DNA from 2 places in the Sporosarcina sp. NPDC096371 genome. Region 1 is predicted to be linked to the other one. Evidence: riboswitches for the same ligand, from Rfam matches in the RefSeq annotation. Region 1 holds a riboswitch; the other holds the start of a gene.

What was found. A riboswitch is a leader RNA that binds a small molecule or an ion and turns the genes downstream of it on or off. The one in region 1 is predicted to bind lysine.
Region 2: another riboswitch for lysine. It lies ahead of ACIQ0H_RS15300 (Na+/H+ antiporter NhaC family protein); the one in region 1 lies ahead of ACIQ0H_RS11310 (aspartate kinase).

The regions. Positions count from the first base shown of each region.
Region 1 covers NZ_JBIWFE010000003.1:541,996-549,940, reverse strand. Annotated here, with positions in the region: gene sdhB (succinate dehydrogenase iron-sulfur subunit) at 49-828, opposite strand; gene sdhA (succinate dehydrogenase flavoprotein subunit) at 834-2,588, opposite strand; gene ACIQ0H_RS11320 (succinate dehydrogenase cytochrome b558 subunit) at 2,649-3,257, opposite strand; gene ACIQ0H_RS11315 (YslB family protein) at 3,492-3,908, shown strand; gene ACIQ0H_RS11310 (aspartate kinase) at 3,951-5,171, opposite strand; lysine riboswitch at 5,265-5,443, opposite strand; gene uvrC (excinuclease ABC subunit UvrC) at 5,492-7,285, opposite strand; gene trxA (thioredoxin) at 7,344-7,658, opposite strand; gene ACIQ0H_RS11295 (electron transfer flavoprotein subunit alpha/FixB family protein) at 7,807-7,945, opposite strand, start outside.
Region 2 covers NZ_JBIWFE010000005.1:305,031-312,975, forward strand. Annotated here, with positions in the region: gene ACIQ0H_RS15285 (sulfite exporter TauE/SafE family protein) at 1-88, shown strand, start outside; gene ACIQ0H_RS15290 (bifunctional metallophosphatase/5'-nucleotidase) at 104-1,465, shown strand; gene yunB (sporulation protein YunB) at 1,512-2,276, shown strand; lysine riboswitch at 2,331-2,510, shown strand; gene ACIQ0H_RS15300 (Na+/H+ antiporter NhaC family protein) at 2,655-4,229, shown strand; gene ACIQ0H_RS15305 (ABC transporter substrate-binding protein) at 4,474-5,664, shown strand; gene ACIQ0H_RS15310 (branched-chain amino acid ABC transporter permease) at 5,936-6,811, shown strand; gene ACIQ0H_RS15315 (branched-chain amino acid ABC transporter permease) at 6,825-7,775, shown strand; gene ACIQ0H_RS15320 (ABC transporter ATP-binding protein) at 7,765-7,945, shown strand, end outside.

The DNA of each region.
Region 1 (7,945 bases):
ACAAAAACCCCGCCAGGCATAATGCCAAAGCGGGGCTTGAGACTGAAATCAGTCTACCATATGGTCGCTTCCGAAGAAGTTTTTGAACATTTGAATACTTGTTGCACGGTTCATAGCAGCGATAGATGTTGTCAATGGAATGCCTTTCGGACAAGCCACTACACAGTTCTGTGAGTTACCACATTCACCGATACCACCGTCTGACATAAGTGCAGCTAGACGCTCGTCCTTGTTCATCGCACCTGTTGGATGCGTGTTGAACAAACGGACTTGTGACAGCAATGCAGGACCCATGAAGTTCGTGTTGTCATTCACATTTGGACATGCTTCAAGACAAACACCACAAGTCATACATTTTGAAAGTTCATATGCCCATTGGCGCTTACGCTCAGGCATACGAGGACCTTCTCCAAGATCGTACGTTCCATCGATTGGAACCCACGCCTTGATTTTTTTCAAAGAATCAAACATGAATTCTCTGTCGACAATCAAGTCACGAACGACCGGGAATGTCTTCATCGGCTCAAGCGTAATTGGCTGAGTCAATTTATCAACAAGTGCTGTACACGATTGACGCGGACGGCCATTGATCACCATTGAACATGCACCACAAACTTCTTCCAGACAGTTCATGTCCCAGTTGATTGGTGTTGTTTTCTTACCTTCTTTATTGACTGGGTTACGACGAATTTCCATTAAAGCAGAAATAACGTTCATATTCGGTCTATATTCCAACTCGAACTCTTCCCAATACGGTGTAGATTCAGCTGTATCCTGACGACGAATTTTAAATACTACTGTTTTCGTCGCAGTTAGTTGCTCGCTCATATACGTCATTCTCCTTTCGTCGCGGAGTAGTCGCGTTTACGTGGCGCTACAAGGGACACATCAATCTCTTCATAGTGGAAGATTGGTGCAGATTTTCCGTCAAATTTCGCCATCGTAGTCTTCATAAATTTCTCGTCATCACGATTCGGGAAGTCTGGTTTGTAGTGAGCGCCACGGCTCTCATCACGATTCAGTGCTCCTAGAGTGATAACACGTGCTAGGTACAACATATTTTTCAACTGACGCGTAAATGTTGCGCCTTGGTTAGACCATTGTTGAGTATCTGTCATGTTGATGTTCTCGTAGCGCTCAAGAAGCTCTACGATTTTATCGTCTGTTGCTTGAAGTCTGTCGTTGTAACGAACCACTGTTACGTTATCTGTCATCCATTCGCCAAGCTCTTTGTGAAGGACATAAGCGTTCTCTGTACCATTCATTTTGAGCGTGTCATCCCACTTTTGTTGCTCTTCTGCAACTGCTGCGTCGAAAATTGTCGATGGAAGTTCTTCAGCAGTACGCTTCAATTTCTTCATGTAATGAACAGCGTTTGGTCCTGCAACCATTCCACCGTAAATTGCTGAAAGAAGTGAGTTCGCACCAAGACGGTTTGCACCGTGCTGTGAATAATCACATTCACCAGCAGCAAAAAGACCTGGAATATTTGTCATCTGATCATAATCTACCCAAAGTCCGCCCATTGAATAGTGGACAGCTGGGAAGATTTTCATTGGCAACTTACGTGGATCATCACCTGTGAATTTCTCATAGATTTCGATGATACCACCAAGCTTGATGTCAAGCTCTTTAGGATCTTTATGGGAAAGGTCTAAGTAGACCATGTTTTCGCCGTTAATACCTAGTTTTTGATTGACGCAGACGTCAAAAATTTCACGTGTCGCAACGTCACGTGGTACAAGGTTTCCGTATGCCGGATATTTTTCTTCTAGGAAGTACCAAGGCTTACCATCTTTATATGTCCAAACACGGCCACCTTCACCACGTGCAGATTCACTCATAAGACGAAGTTTATCGTCCCCTGGAATTGCAGTTGGGTGAATTTGGATGAACTCACCATTCGAATAGTAAGCTCCTTGTTGATAAACGATAGAAGCGGCAGAACCTGTATTGATGACAGAGTTTGTTGTTTTCCCGAAAATAATTCCAGGTCCACCTGTCGCCATGATTACTGCATCACCTTTAAACGCTTTAATTTCCATCGTTTTAAGGTTTTGCGCTTTAATACCGCGACAAACGCCATCTTCATCTAGAACAACACCAAGGAATTCCCAGTGTTCATATTTCGTAACTAATCCAGCAACTTCATGACTACGAACTTGCTCGTCCAGTGCATATAGAAGCTGTTGTCCAGTTGTCGCACCTGCAAATGCTGTACGGTGGTGAAGCGTTCCGCCGAAACGTCTGAAATCCAAAAGTCCTTCAGGTGTACGGTTGAACATAACACCCATCCGGTCTAGTAAGTGAATGATTCCTGGTGCTGCATCCGTCATTGCTTTAACAGGTGGTTGGTTCGCAAGGAAGTCACCGCCGTATACAGTATCATCTAAGTGGATGTCAGGCGAGTCGCCTTCCCCTTTTGTGTTTACTGCACCGTTGATGCCGCCCTGAGCACATACAGAGTGGGAACGTTTAACCGGAACAAGTGAGAATAGGTCAACCGGTGTGCCTTCCTCCGCTGCTTTAATGACTGCCATCAAGCCCGCAAGACCGCCGCCAACGACAATCAATCTGCTTTTTGCCATTATTGTTTCACTCCTCAAATTATCAGTGATCTCATTATTTCAAGTTAAATCATTTGCAAATTAAACAAATGCAAGTAGTGCTTGGACACCGATTGTAGCAAGTACTAAGAACACTACAATTGTAACGTAAGTAACGATTTTTTGTGAGCGTGGTGATTGTGCAAGTCCCCAAGTAACTAAGAATGACCATAGGCCGTTCGCCAAGTGGAACGTTGCTGCGATCACACCAGCAATGTAGAACGCAAGCATGAATGGGTTATCTAAAATATTAGCCATCATATTGAAGTCTACTTCAGTGCCCAATGCTTTCTGAATTCTTGTTTCATAGATGTGCCATGCAATGAAGATGACAAGGAATACACCTGTCGTACGTTGCAACATGAACATCCAGTTGCGGAAAGTACCGTAGCGTTGTACGTTATTTTTCGCTGTAAAAGCTATGTACAGGCCGTAAAACGCATGGAACATAAGTGGGATGTAGATGATAAACCATTCTAAGAATAGTACGAATGGTAGGCTCCCCATAAAGTTAGATGCGGTGTTGAACGCTTCTTCGCCGCGCGTTGCAAAATGGTTAATAACCAAATGCTGGGCAACAAAAAGCCCAACCGGAATAATTCCGAGCAATGAGTGTAGACGACGTAAGTAAAAATCTGATTCTCTCGACAAGTCTTTTACCCTCCCTTATTACTGAGGTTAACGATCAAGATGATGTCATCGTTTTGACACGAAGCAATCATTGACGGTTTCCCTCCTCGTGGTACAATATTAGAACATGTCCATTGTACTCCTCTGTTTTAAAGAGGTCAAGACGATGTGGTATTTTGATTTGTTTCTTATAGAAGAAATTTCGCAATAAAATAGAATACCATTTATTTTCATCCGAAAGGATTGCATAGTCGATTGGAAAATACTACATACGATTCGCCGACTCGCTTCGGCCATGAAATTTTACGCGATCATGTCTTACCCAGCATTTTGGGTGCTCACCAAGGTGAAATCCTCTACTGGGCAGGAAAGGAAGTAGCGAGAAAGTTTCCTGTTTTCAACATTGAAGAGATCCCTGTGTTCTTTCAAGAAGCAAGTTGGGGAACCCTTTCTCTTGAAAAAGAAATTAAAGACGAGGCTTTTTACACAATGAATAATGTGGATGAAATAATTATTCAGAACAGATCTTTTCAATTAGAAGCCGGCTTTCTGGCAGAACAATACCAAAAATTGAATGGACTTCTTACCGAATGTTACGGAGAAGTAAATTCTCAAAAAGGACAAGTTCTCTTCCATGTGAAATGGGATTTGAAAACGAAGATTGACGTATAAAAAAGATGCATCCATAAATGGATGCATCTTTTTTTCATTATTTTATAGAGCCTTATCCAATGCGAATTGCTCATGAAGGGCAGCTACCGCTTTCTCCATGTCAGGTTCCGGAATCACAACGGATACTTTAATTTCCGATGTACTAACCATCTTCACGGGAACGTCTGCGTGACGCAAAATATCGAACATATTCGCCGCAACACCTGGGTTAGACACCATTCCACTGCCCACAATCGAAACTTTCGCCAATCCAACTTCAAAATCTGCACGACGGTATCCGAGGGATTCTTTATTGGATTCTAGCACGTTGATCGCTTCGGCGAAATCTTCTTTTTTGATAGAAAATGACACAGAGGGTTGTGCATCCTCCCGAATCGTCTGGACAATGATATCGACGTTCACATGCTGTTGCGCAAGTGCCGTGAATATATTGGCGAGCGAACCATTGTGCGGAATGTCGTACATGACTGTAATCCGAACGATATCCCGCTCAAAAGCAATACCCCGTACAATTAAATTGTTTTCCAAATCAATTTCCTCCTTGATGATGGTTCCTTCTCCGTCCATATGCGCCGGTCTAACTCGTAGAGGCATTTGATGATTCTTAGCAAACTCAACTGCTCTCGGGTGGAGTACTCCAGCACCTAGATTAGCAATTTCAAGCATTTCATCGTATGATATCTCTTCCAACTTTCTAGCATTTCCAATCAACCTTGGATCCGTTGTAAACACGCCTTCAACATCCGTATAAATATCGCAAACTGCGGCTTCCAGCGCAATCGCAACTGCAACAGCACTTGTATCAGAACCCCCACGACCAAGCGTTGTCAACTCACCGCTATCATCAACACCCTGAAAGCCTGTAATCACCGTCACAGCTCCCGCTTCAAGGGCAGATACAATTCTATCCGCATGCACTTGCTCAATGCGCGCATTACCATGAACAGACTCTGTCGTGACACCTGCCTGCCAACCTGTATAAGATCGCGCCTCTACTCCTTCTGCGGCAATTGCCATTGCTAGAAGGGATGCCGTCACCTGTTCACCTGTTGCCAGCAACATATCTAGCTCACGGCGACCTGGTGTCGGATTTATTTCCCGGGCAAGTGTCAGCAGTTCATCCGTTGTTTTCCCCATTGCTGAGACGATTACAGCTACTTGCTTCCCTCGATTGACTTCACCAATTACTAGTTGTGCAGCGCGTGCAATTCTCTCCGGATTTGCGACTGAAGTGCCTCCGAATTTCATTACGATACGTTCCATTATCCATTCCTCCGTCTTTCCCCTGAACGCAAAAACGGCCCTCAATAAATTTGAGAGCCGGGTCCGATTGGAGCCATCACTAAAAAGATGCTCCGTACGGATAGCTCTCCAGGCAGTTGATACCTGACAGATTCCCACTTCTTCAATGGAAATCCAGCAAAACAATCGTGACAGTCGATTTGTCCGCTTCGGCGAGTACCCCTTTCGATTCCCTTCTCTAGGCTGTCGCCTTCTGGAAATGTACTATTAGCATCCGCGCCTCTATCCTCACTACATATTCAATTGTAAGTGAAAAAATTCAGTGCATTCACTCTATCACATTATTCTTTTTGTTGCAATACCTCATCACGAAAATACTTTTCTACCGCCTCAGCGACAGCCCCGGGCAGACCTGCTTGCTGCATGGCTTCCGCAGTCGCCTCCCGAATCTTTTTCACCGAACCAAAATGTTTTAACAACTGCTGCTTCCTTTTTGGTCCAACCCCCGGTAATCCATCGAGCGCGGACGTTAATGAATTCGTTTCACGACGTTGCCGGTGGAATGTAATGGCAAATCGGTGCACTTCATCCTGTATCCGTTGTAATAAATAAAAGGCTTCACTTGTTCTTTTTAACGGAATCATGTCAATTGGATTGCCGTATAATAATTGCGCAGTCTGGTGCTTGTCATCTTTCGCGAGTCCAGCAATCGGAATGGATAAGCCAAGCTCATCCTCAATAATTTCCCGCGCTGCCTCCATATGCCCTTTCCCACCGTCAATGACGATTAGATCAGGTAACGGCAAATCATCCGTCAACACGCGGCTATAACGCCTTCTGACAACCTCACGCATTGCACCGTAGTCATCATGTGCAGCAGCCGTTTTCGTCACATATTTCCGATAATCTTTGCGATTCGGTTTACCATCGATGAACGATACCATTGCGGAGACAGGGTCAGAACCGTACGTATGAGAGTTATCGAACGCCTCAATACGGAGCGGTATCGCGATATTCATCGCATGACCAAGTTCTTCACACGCACCAATCGTTCGTTGTTCCTGCCGTTCGATTAGCTGGAACTTATCCCCCAATGACATTTCCGCATTTTTAATCGCAAGGTCGACAAGCGATTTCTTTTTCCCACGTTGCGGAATAAACACATTGACATTTAGCAATTGACGCACTAATTCGCTGTCAATCCCTTCCGGTAAAAGGATTTCCTTCGGCAGTAGATGTTCAGATTTTCCGTAAAACTGACCGATGAAAGTTAACAGTTCGTCCTCAGGGGCTTGGTAAAGCGGAAACAACGATACATCCCGTTCAATTAATTTCCCTTGCCGAACAAAAAATACTTGGACACACATCCACCCTTTGTCGACTGAGTAGCCAAAAATATCCCGATCCGTAAAATCATTCATCGTCATGGCCTGTTTCTCCATAACCGCTTCAATATTGGCAATCTGGTCACGATACTCTTTTGCCCGCTCAAACTCGAGATTTTCTGCCGCGGAAGACATTTTCTCGGTCAATTCTTTTTTGACACTTTTATAGCCACCATTAAGGAAACGACTAATGTCATCCACCATTTCTTTATAAATTTCCTGATCGATTTCATTAATACATGGCGCTAAACACTGACCGATATGATAGTAAAGACAAACACGGTCCGGCATCGTCTGGCATTTCCGATACGGATAGAGTCGGTCTAGTAACTTTTTCGTCTCCCCCGCTGCGTAGGCATTCGGGTATGGACCAAAGTATTTCCCTTTGTCCTTCTTCACTTTCCGTGTGATGACTAATTTCGGGTTGCGCTCAGCCGTAATTTTCAAATAGGGGTAGGTCTTATCATCTTTTAACATAATATTGTATTTCGGGTCGTACTGTTTGATGAGATTTAATTCAAGAACAAGCGCCTCAATGTTGGAGGAAGTGACCATATACTCAAAATCCTCAATCTCACTTACGAGTCGTTGCGTTTTCCCATCATGGCTGCCCGTAAAATAACTACGTACCCTATTTTTCAATACTTTCGCTTTACCAACATAAATGACTGTTCCTTGCCTATCTTTCATAAAATAACAGCCAGGCAACTCTGGTAAAATCGCTAGTTTTTGCTCTATCAACTCATTCATATCCGTCACCTACCAAAAAAACCGGGTACCAATGAAGGGACCCGGTTATTCTATTCATTTACGCGTGTTTTTCGATCAATTCAGCAAGAGCATCTTTCGGTTTGAAACCGACCACTTTATCAACCATTTCGCCATCTTTAAAAAGGATAAGCGTTGGGATAGACATAACACCATAGTCACTTGCAGTTCCTTGGTTGTCGTCAACGTCAACTTTAACAATTGTCGCTTTCCCATCGATGTCGCCATCTAATTCTTCAAGAACTGGCGCGATCATTTTACATGGTCCACACCAAGGTGCCCAAAAGTCTACAAGGACGAGTCCTTCTTTAATATTTTCAGCAAAGTTCTGATCAGTCGCATTAATAATTGCCATGGTAAAATTTCCTCCTTTAATAACTATGTTCGTAGTATATCACGCGGTGATAGCGCGGGCTAAATATATGCTTTATCTTATGCAACAAATGCCAGATGCTGTCACAATTCGAAGACCATGAATCGTGAACGCAACTGGCACCGAAAAATCACTTCATTTTTTTAATCTCTTCAATCATCAACGGAATAACATCAAACAAGTCGCCAACAATTCCATAATCCGCAACTTTGAAAATATTCGCTTCCGGATCTTTGTTGATCGCAACGATTACTTTCGAGTTAGACATT
Region 2 (7,945 bases), on a different contig from region 1:
AATGAAGTCAGAAACACTCGTATTGGCTTTGCGAATCATTTTGTTAATCTTAGGGATCCGTTCGATTATCGACGGAATTTGGGGGTGAGTTACGATAAGTAAAATGGAAACGATTCACTTTTATCATACAAATGATGTACATAGTCACTTTGAAAACTGGCCGCAAATGAGCCGCTTTTTATGCGATAAAAAGCGGGAGCATTTGACCAATGGAGAGGCTTGTTATGTAGTCGATATCGGGGATTACGTCGATCGCTCACACCCTTTTACGGAAGGGACAAATGGGCAAGGGAATATCCGTTTATTGAACGAGGCGGGTTTTGATGCGGTCACGATTGGCAACAACGAAGGAATTACCATGTCGCAAGAAGCACTTTCTTCCTTATATAAAGATGCCAAATTTAAGGTGATTGTTGGTAATTTATTTGAACAAGATGGAGAGCGTCCGTCATGGGCGTTGCCTTACACAATCTACGTCACAGGACAGGGGACAAGGATAGGCGTCATCGGCGCGACAGCGCAGTACACGACGTTCTATTCGAAGCTAGGTTGGGAAGTGACGTCGCCACGGCAGGAATTGAAACGGATTGCTAAGTCCATTGTAGGGGAAACGGATCTAGTCGTTTGTCTGTCGCATATGGGGATTACAGAAGATGAAAAACTCGCGATGGAATGCCCTGAAATCGATGTGCTTTTTGGGGCGCACACACACCACCTGTTTCACGAAGGCAAGTTGGTAGGCGATACGTTGCTAGCGGCTACGGGGAAATACGGGGAATATGTTGGGCATGTGACGGTGCATGTGGACGTCCAAGCGAAAAAAGTGATGGATATGACTGCGGAGCTTTACAGGTCGGATCAACTTACGCGGACTGAAGAAGATATTCAGCAAGTGAATGCACTTATTGAATCGGGAAAGCAGGCAATGGCGGAAAAAGTATTCTATAATTCCGAGCCGTTGCCACAAAACTTATTTGGTCCGAGCCCGTTAGCTTCCTTTTTTGGTCGGGCACTAATTGCGTATACACAAGCGGATTGTGCGTTGTTTAACGCTGGTATTTTCCTTGGAGGCCTAGAAAAAGGTTGGGTCACGAGGGAAAGTTTACATACCCTACTTCCACACCCTATAAACCCTTGTATCATCACATTAGATGGTACAGAGTTATTAGAGATTTATGAGTTGTCTTTGAATGAAGAATGGCCGCGAATTGAAATAAAGGGACTGGGTTTCCGTGGTACGCTCATGGGGGCAATGATGCATGAGCGACTGTATAAAAATCGACATGGCAAACTGTACGCAGGAAACCGTGAAGTTGTCTCAGGACAGGCGTATACAGTAGCTACACTGGATATGTTTACATTTGGCTTTTTCTTCCCTTCTTTTCAACAGGCAAAGAAAGACTACTGCATGCCTGAATTGATCAGAGATGTGTTAGGTTGGTATGGTATGGAACTGAATAAATGAATATACGGCTCCTTTTCTGCATAACGTAACAGCAGGAGGAGTCGTTTTGAAATTTAACTCGCAAGTTACTCGAAAATCGAGGAAAAAGAAACGAAAGTTTTTACCGCTCCTTATCCCAACTACTTTAGTCGCAATTGCCTTGTTCTTATACATAGTAAATATGAGACTCACCCCAATTTATAGTGATTATGCGGAAGTGCAAACAACGAATATCGCTGCTCATGTCATAAATCAAGCACTCAAATCAAAGGAGTTAAAATTGCCAAGTAACGATGAGATTTTTGCACCAATCCCCAATGATACTTCTGGAGCTATCTCTATTAATAGTGATGCAACCAACCGAGTGATGGGGGATATACATGCATTAGTCGCCAATTATTTGAAGCAGGCTGAAACAGGGAATCTTGACATGTTGCCGATGCAAGACAATCTTGAATATGACCCTGAAGCCATGGAAGGTCAAGGAGCAGTGGTCTTTTTTGTACCACTGGCGCAGGCACTGAAAATTCCGCTGCTTGGTAACCTAGGGCCGAAAATCCCAATCCGCTTTCATATCATTGGTGACGTGCATACTGATATTGAATCAACCATTACTGAATTTGGGATTAACAGTGCAGTTGTCGAAGTGAATGTGGTCGTGACGGTAAATGTTCAAATTATCGTGCCGCTTGCCTCGCGGAAAAGTGAAGTGGTACAGAAAATTCCAGTTGCAATGACGATTATCAAGGGAACTGTTCCACCGGTATTCAGTAATGGAGGAAATGCCGCGCCTAATATAGAGATTCCGGTCAAACTGCCGGATCAGAAGTGATAAGACTTGAAAGTGTTCGAGATTATTGATAGGCTAGTATAGTAATTAAAATACCGATTGGGTAGAGGCTGCATTGCTTATCAGTCACACACGCGAGATTGACATCTATGACCGTATGTAAAAGGAAGCTTTGCCGAAGTTTGATGGGATTGTCGAGTCCATCAGGCTGGGGTTATTCCGAATAGGAATAGCACTGTCATACGTCTTTTTGATGTATGATGAGCTACAAGTCGTACGTTAGATAAGCAAGTATATTTATCCAACAAACGAAACGTAGATAAGGCCGGCTTCCTGATACACTTACCCAAGTGTCGATAGGAGCCGGTTTTTTTATTCTCTGATGAAGGGCCTCAACCCAACAATATGGAGGATTATAGGATGATAGGAACTTGGGTTTCAATTTTACCGCCACTCATTGCCATTGGCATGGTATTGGCGACGAAACGAGTATTGTTATCACTTGGGTCGGGAATTGTCGCTGCGGCTGTACTAGCAGCATCATTTTCGCCAGGTGAATCTGTAAAGAATTTATGGAACGGCATGATCGTCTCTTTCTGGGATGGAGGAGAATTAAATACGTATAATATTTATATCATGTTATTTATTCTTTTACTCGGTGTCATAACGGCATTTGTTAGTCTATCCGGCGGTAGTAGAGCATTTGCGGAATGGGCTGTAAGTCGTATTAAAACAAAGCGTGGAGCAAAATTATTAACAGTAGTTTTGGGGATTGCTATCTTCGTGGATGATTATTTCAATGCATTAGCGGTTGGGCAGATAGCTCGTCCGATAACGGATCAGCATAAGATTTCCCGTGCGAAATTGGCTTATTTTATTGATTCAACGTCAGCACCGATTTGTTCGATTTCTCCCATTTCTAGCTGGGGAGCTTTTTTAATCGGACAAATGGCACTTATTTTTGGAGGGGCTGCGGCAATCAGTTATTCTCCATTATCCGCCTTTATCATGATGGCACCTATGAATTTTTACGTTGTGGCAACACTTGCAATGGTCTTCTTCTTTGCATGGACGGATGTCGATCTGTTTGAAATGAAGAAGCATGAGCGACTTGCGACAGACAAGGGACAGTTATTTGATCCTGATAAGGAAATTCCAGGTCAATTGAAGGAGGATTTTCCTGTGCATGGACATGGGCGTGTACGTGATCTTGTGGCGCCAATTGTAACACTTGTGGTTGTGACATTTTCGATGATGTTCTGGACCGGCTATAAGGCTGGTGGATCGATGAGCATTTGGACGATTTTTGAAAATACGGACGTACCGTTGTCGTTGCTTACAGGCGGAGTGGCTGGAACTGTGGTTGCTGCACTTCTCTATAGTATGCAGATGAAACAGAATGAGACGGCTAGTGTACAGCTGATGATTCGTGCATTCGTGAGTGGTGTGAATGCGATGATGCCGGCTATTCTAATACTCGTTTTTGCATGGGCATTGACGGATTTAATCGCAGTACTAGATACAGGGGCTTACTTGTCTGAAGTTGTAATGAATGCAGACCTACCAGTCGCGTTTTTACCAGTGATCATTTTCGTTCTTGCCGGGCTGATGGCATTTGCCACAGGGACATCATGGGGGTCTTTCGGGATTCTATTACCGATTGCTGGGACCATTATGATTGATGCTGCACCGGAAATGTTATTACCAGCATTAGCAGCAGTTCTGGCTGGGGCAGTTTTCGGCGATCATTGTTCACCGATATCGGATACAACTATCCTGTCATCCACGGGTGCGGGTAGTAACCTAATGGCTCACGTGACAACTCAGTTACCTTATGCGATCATTAGTGCGCTAATAGCTGCTACTGGTTATATCATTTTGGGCATTACAGGTTCCGTGTGGCTTGGCCTTGTTGCTGTAATTATTATTCTTATCGTTCTGTTTTCTGTTTGGACGATAAATGCGAAAAAAACAGCAGCTCAGCTATCAGTATAATGATAAACAATGAGAAACGATGAAATTTCATCGTTTCTTTTTTTGTGGAAATGCGATTTTTTGGATAAAAAGATGTTTTGACAATAGTCAGTCATTTATATATACTAGCAATAAGATTTAAAACAATATGAAAGTAGTAAACAATCGATTCTTGCTTTTGAAAATGAACATATGGGGGGAAGACTGAGGATTCAAAGCACTACGCTTAGAGTTATCGGAATTTTTAAACAAAGGGGGATTTTAAATGAAATTTAAAAAATTCGCAAGCGTATTTGCTACAGCTACCCTTGCAGTTGGCCTATTGGCAGGATGTGGTACAGGTGAAGATGCGGACGGTGGCAGTTCAGGCAGTGGGGGTGGCGACACGATTAAGATCGGGGTCAACCTAGAGTTAACAGGCGGTGTTGCTTCTTATGGAACATCGGAAGTGTCCGGGATTGATCTTGCAGTTGATGAAATTAACGACGCTGGTGGAATTGACGGTAAGGAAATTGAAATCGTCAAAGTCGATAATAAGTCAGACCCTGCTGAAGCGACAAGTGCAGCACTTAAATTGATCACTAAAGACAAAGTTGTAGCAATTATCGGAGCAGCAACAAGTGGTGCAACAGTTGCACAGGCTGAAATTGCCAATGGCAATAAAGTGCCTCTTATCAGTCCATCTGGAACAAGCCCAACGGTAACAGTTAAAGAGGATGGCAGCGTCAATGAATTTGTGTTCCGTACATCATTCATCGATCCATTCCAAGGGACAGTTGCAGCGAATTTTGCAGCGAAAGAATTAAAGGTGAAAAACGCTGTGATCTACTCGGATAACTCAAGTGACTATTCAAAAGGTCTTGCAGCTGCATTCAAAAAAGATTTTGAAGCGGCAGGAGGCAAAGTAATCCTTGAAGAATCTTATCTAGGAAAAGACACAGATTTCCGTTCTACCCTAACGCGTATTAAATCAGCAAATCCAGAATTTATTCTTATCCCCGGCTATTATGAAGAAGTGGGGTTGATTGTTAAACAAGCTCGTGAAATGGGCATCGATGTTCCACTTATGGGCGCTGATGGTTGGGATTCTCCAACTCTATTGAAATTGGCTGGTGCGGATGCATTGAACAATACATTCACAACAAATCATTACTCTTCTGAAGATCCGGATGGAATCATCCAAGATTTCAATAAAAAATTCGAAGAGAAGTATGGAAAATCACCAGATGCATTTAACGCACTTGGTTATGACACTGTTTACCTCCTTGCAGATGCTATCAAGCGTGCAGGTGGACCAGACTCCGTGAAGATTAAAGATGCTTTAGCAGAAACAAAAGACCTTGAACTGGTCACTGGGTTATATTCAGTAGATGAAAATCACCACCCAGTCAAAGCGGCTACAATTCTTGAATACAAAGACGGCGAACAAGTGTTTAGAGCAAAAGTAAATCCTTAATTCAAGTGCTAGGAATGGGGGGAGGCTATCCTCTCATTCCTTTTTTATTGCCTACTTTATAAAGTTGAAATATTGAATGCATGTATACATTGAGCGAAGGCGCCTTAACAGGGGTAGCCGAAGCCATAAGACTGGCCGGCGAAGCTGCTTGGCTAATGGTGGGAGGCATTCCCGAGGAAGGATGTAGTTCAATCCTTCCCTAGCGCCACAGCGAGTTCAACGGAATTCTTTATTTCATCCTATCAAGAACAACTAAAGGAGTGAAAAGTGCATGGAATGGTTACAGCAACTGATAAACGGTATTTCACTCGGAAGTATATATGCGTTAATAGCATTGGGCTATACAATGGTTTATGGAATCATAAAACTTATTAACTTTGCACACGGAGAAGTATTCATGATTGGAGCATTCATTGGGTATTTTTCGATTGCTGGGTGGGGGCTTGGACTCTTTCCTGCATTGTTAGTATCGATGACAAGCTGTGCCATCATTGGTGTTATCATTGAGCGAATTGCTTATAAAAGATTACGCAATGCAACGAGAATTGCTGTACTGATCACGGCAATCGGGGTATCTCTTCTGATTCAAAATGGTGTTATTTATATGCGTGGGGCACAACCAGAAGTGTATCCAACGGTATTAGCCAATAAATCATTTTCTATTTTAGGTGTTCAAATTAGTAGTCAATCCATCTTAATTCTTTCTGTTTCGATCGGCCTAATGATCATTCTTCAATTCATTGTACATAAAACGAAGATTGGAAAAGCGATGCGTGCTGTTTCCTATGATAGTGAAGCTGCTAAATTGATGGGCATCAATGTAGATAACACAATCTCAGCGACGTTTGCGATTGGATCAGCACTAGCTGGAGCAGCAGGCGTTATTTTCGGTATTTATTATACAAAGATTGACCCTTTGATGGGGGTTATTCCTGGTTTGAAAGCATTCGTCGCGGCTGTTCTTGGTGGAATTGGAATTATCCCAGGAGCGATGGTCGGAGGTCTTGTGCTGGGAGTGGTAGAAACGTTTGTCAGTGCACTTGGTTTCTCTTTATGGAGAGATGCTGCGGCATTCGTCATTTTAATCCTAATTCTCATTTTCAAACCGTCAGGCATCTTTGGTAAAAATACACGTGAGAAAGTGTAGGTGAAATAACATCATGAAAAAATCAAAACAATTTTGGTTATTTATCGGAACATCCATCGTTTCTTATGCCATTGTTCAACTCCTCATCAGCGTGGGGATATTGGATGACTTCTATATCAATACGATTGTCTTCATGTCCATCAATATTATGTTGGCGGTCAGCTTGCATTTAGTGATTGGGATTACGGGACAGTTTTCATTGGGTCATGCTGGGTTTTTAGCAGTCGGTGCCTATGTATCGGCGATTGTCACGATGAAATTACATCTGCCATTTCCAATTGCTATTTTGGCGGCAGGAGTCATGGCTACCATTGCAGGATTAATTATCGGGATTCCAAGTTTACGGTTAAGAGGAGATTATCTAGCGATTGCCACGCTTGGATTCGCGGAAATCATTCGAATTGTCTTTTTGAATACTGATTATGTAGGTGGGGCGGCAGGTATGCAAGTCGCTCATTTAACAAATTGGACCTACACATTTATTTGCCTTTTTGCCACGATTGTTGTGATTGTTAACTTTACCAATTCGCGGCATGGTCGAGCGTGTATATCGATTCGGGAGAATGAGATAGCAGCGGATGCAATGGGTATTAATACAACATATTATAAGGTTCTAGCGTTTGCTATTGGTGCTTTCTTTGCAGGGATTGCAGGTGCCTTGTATGCACATAATTTTTATATTATTCAACCTGTAAACTTCGGATTCTTAAAATCAATTGATATTTTAATTTATGTCGTGTTAGGTGGGCTTGGAAGTCTGTCAGGTGCAGTTTTGGCGACGATTCTGTTGACGCTTGTCTCTACATTCTTACAAGGATATCCCGAAACACGCATGATTATTTATAGTCTTGTACTGATTATTGTGATGCTCTATCGCCCTAAAGGTTTAATGGGTACGATGGAAATTACCGATTATTTCAAGCTATGGAGAGGTTCGAAAGGAGGCAGCAAACATGGCCAGTGAACCGTTACTTAAAGTCACAGATGTTGGTATACAGTTCGGTGGGCTAAAAGCCGTTTCGAATTTTAATATGGAAATTAAGCAAGGTGAGCTTGTTGGTCTGATTGGACCTAATGGTGCAGGCAAGACAACTAGCTTTAACTTGTTAACGGGTGTTTATACACCAACGGAAG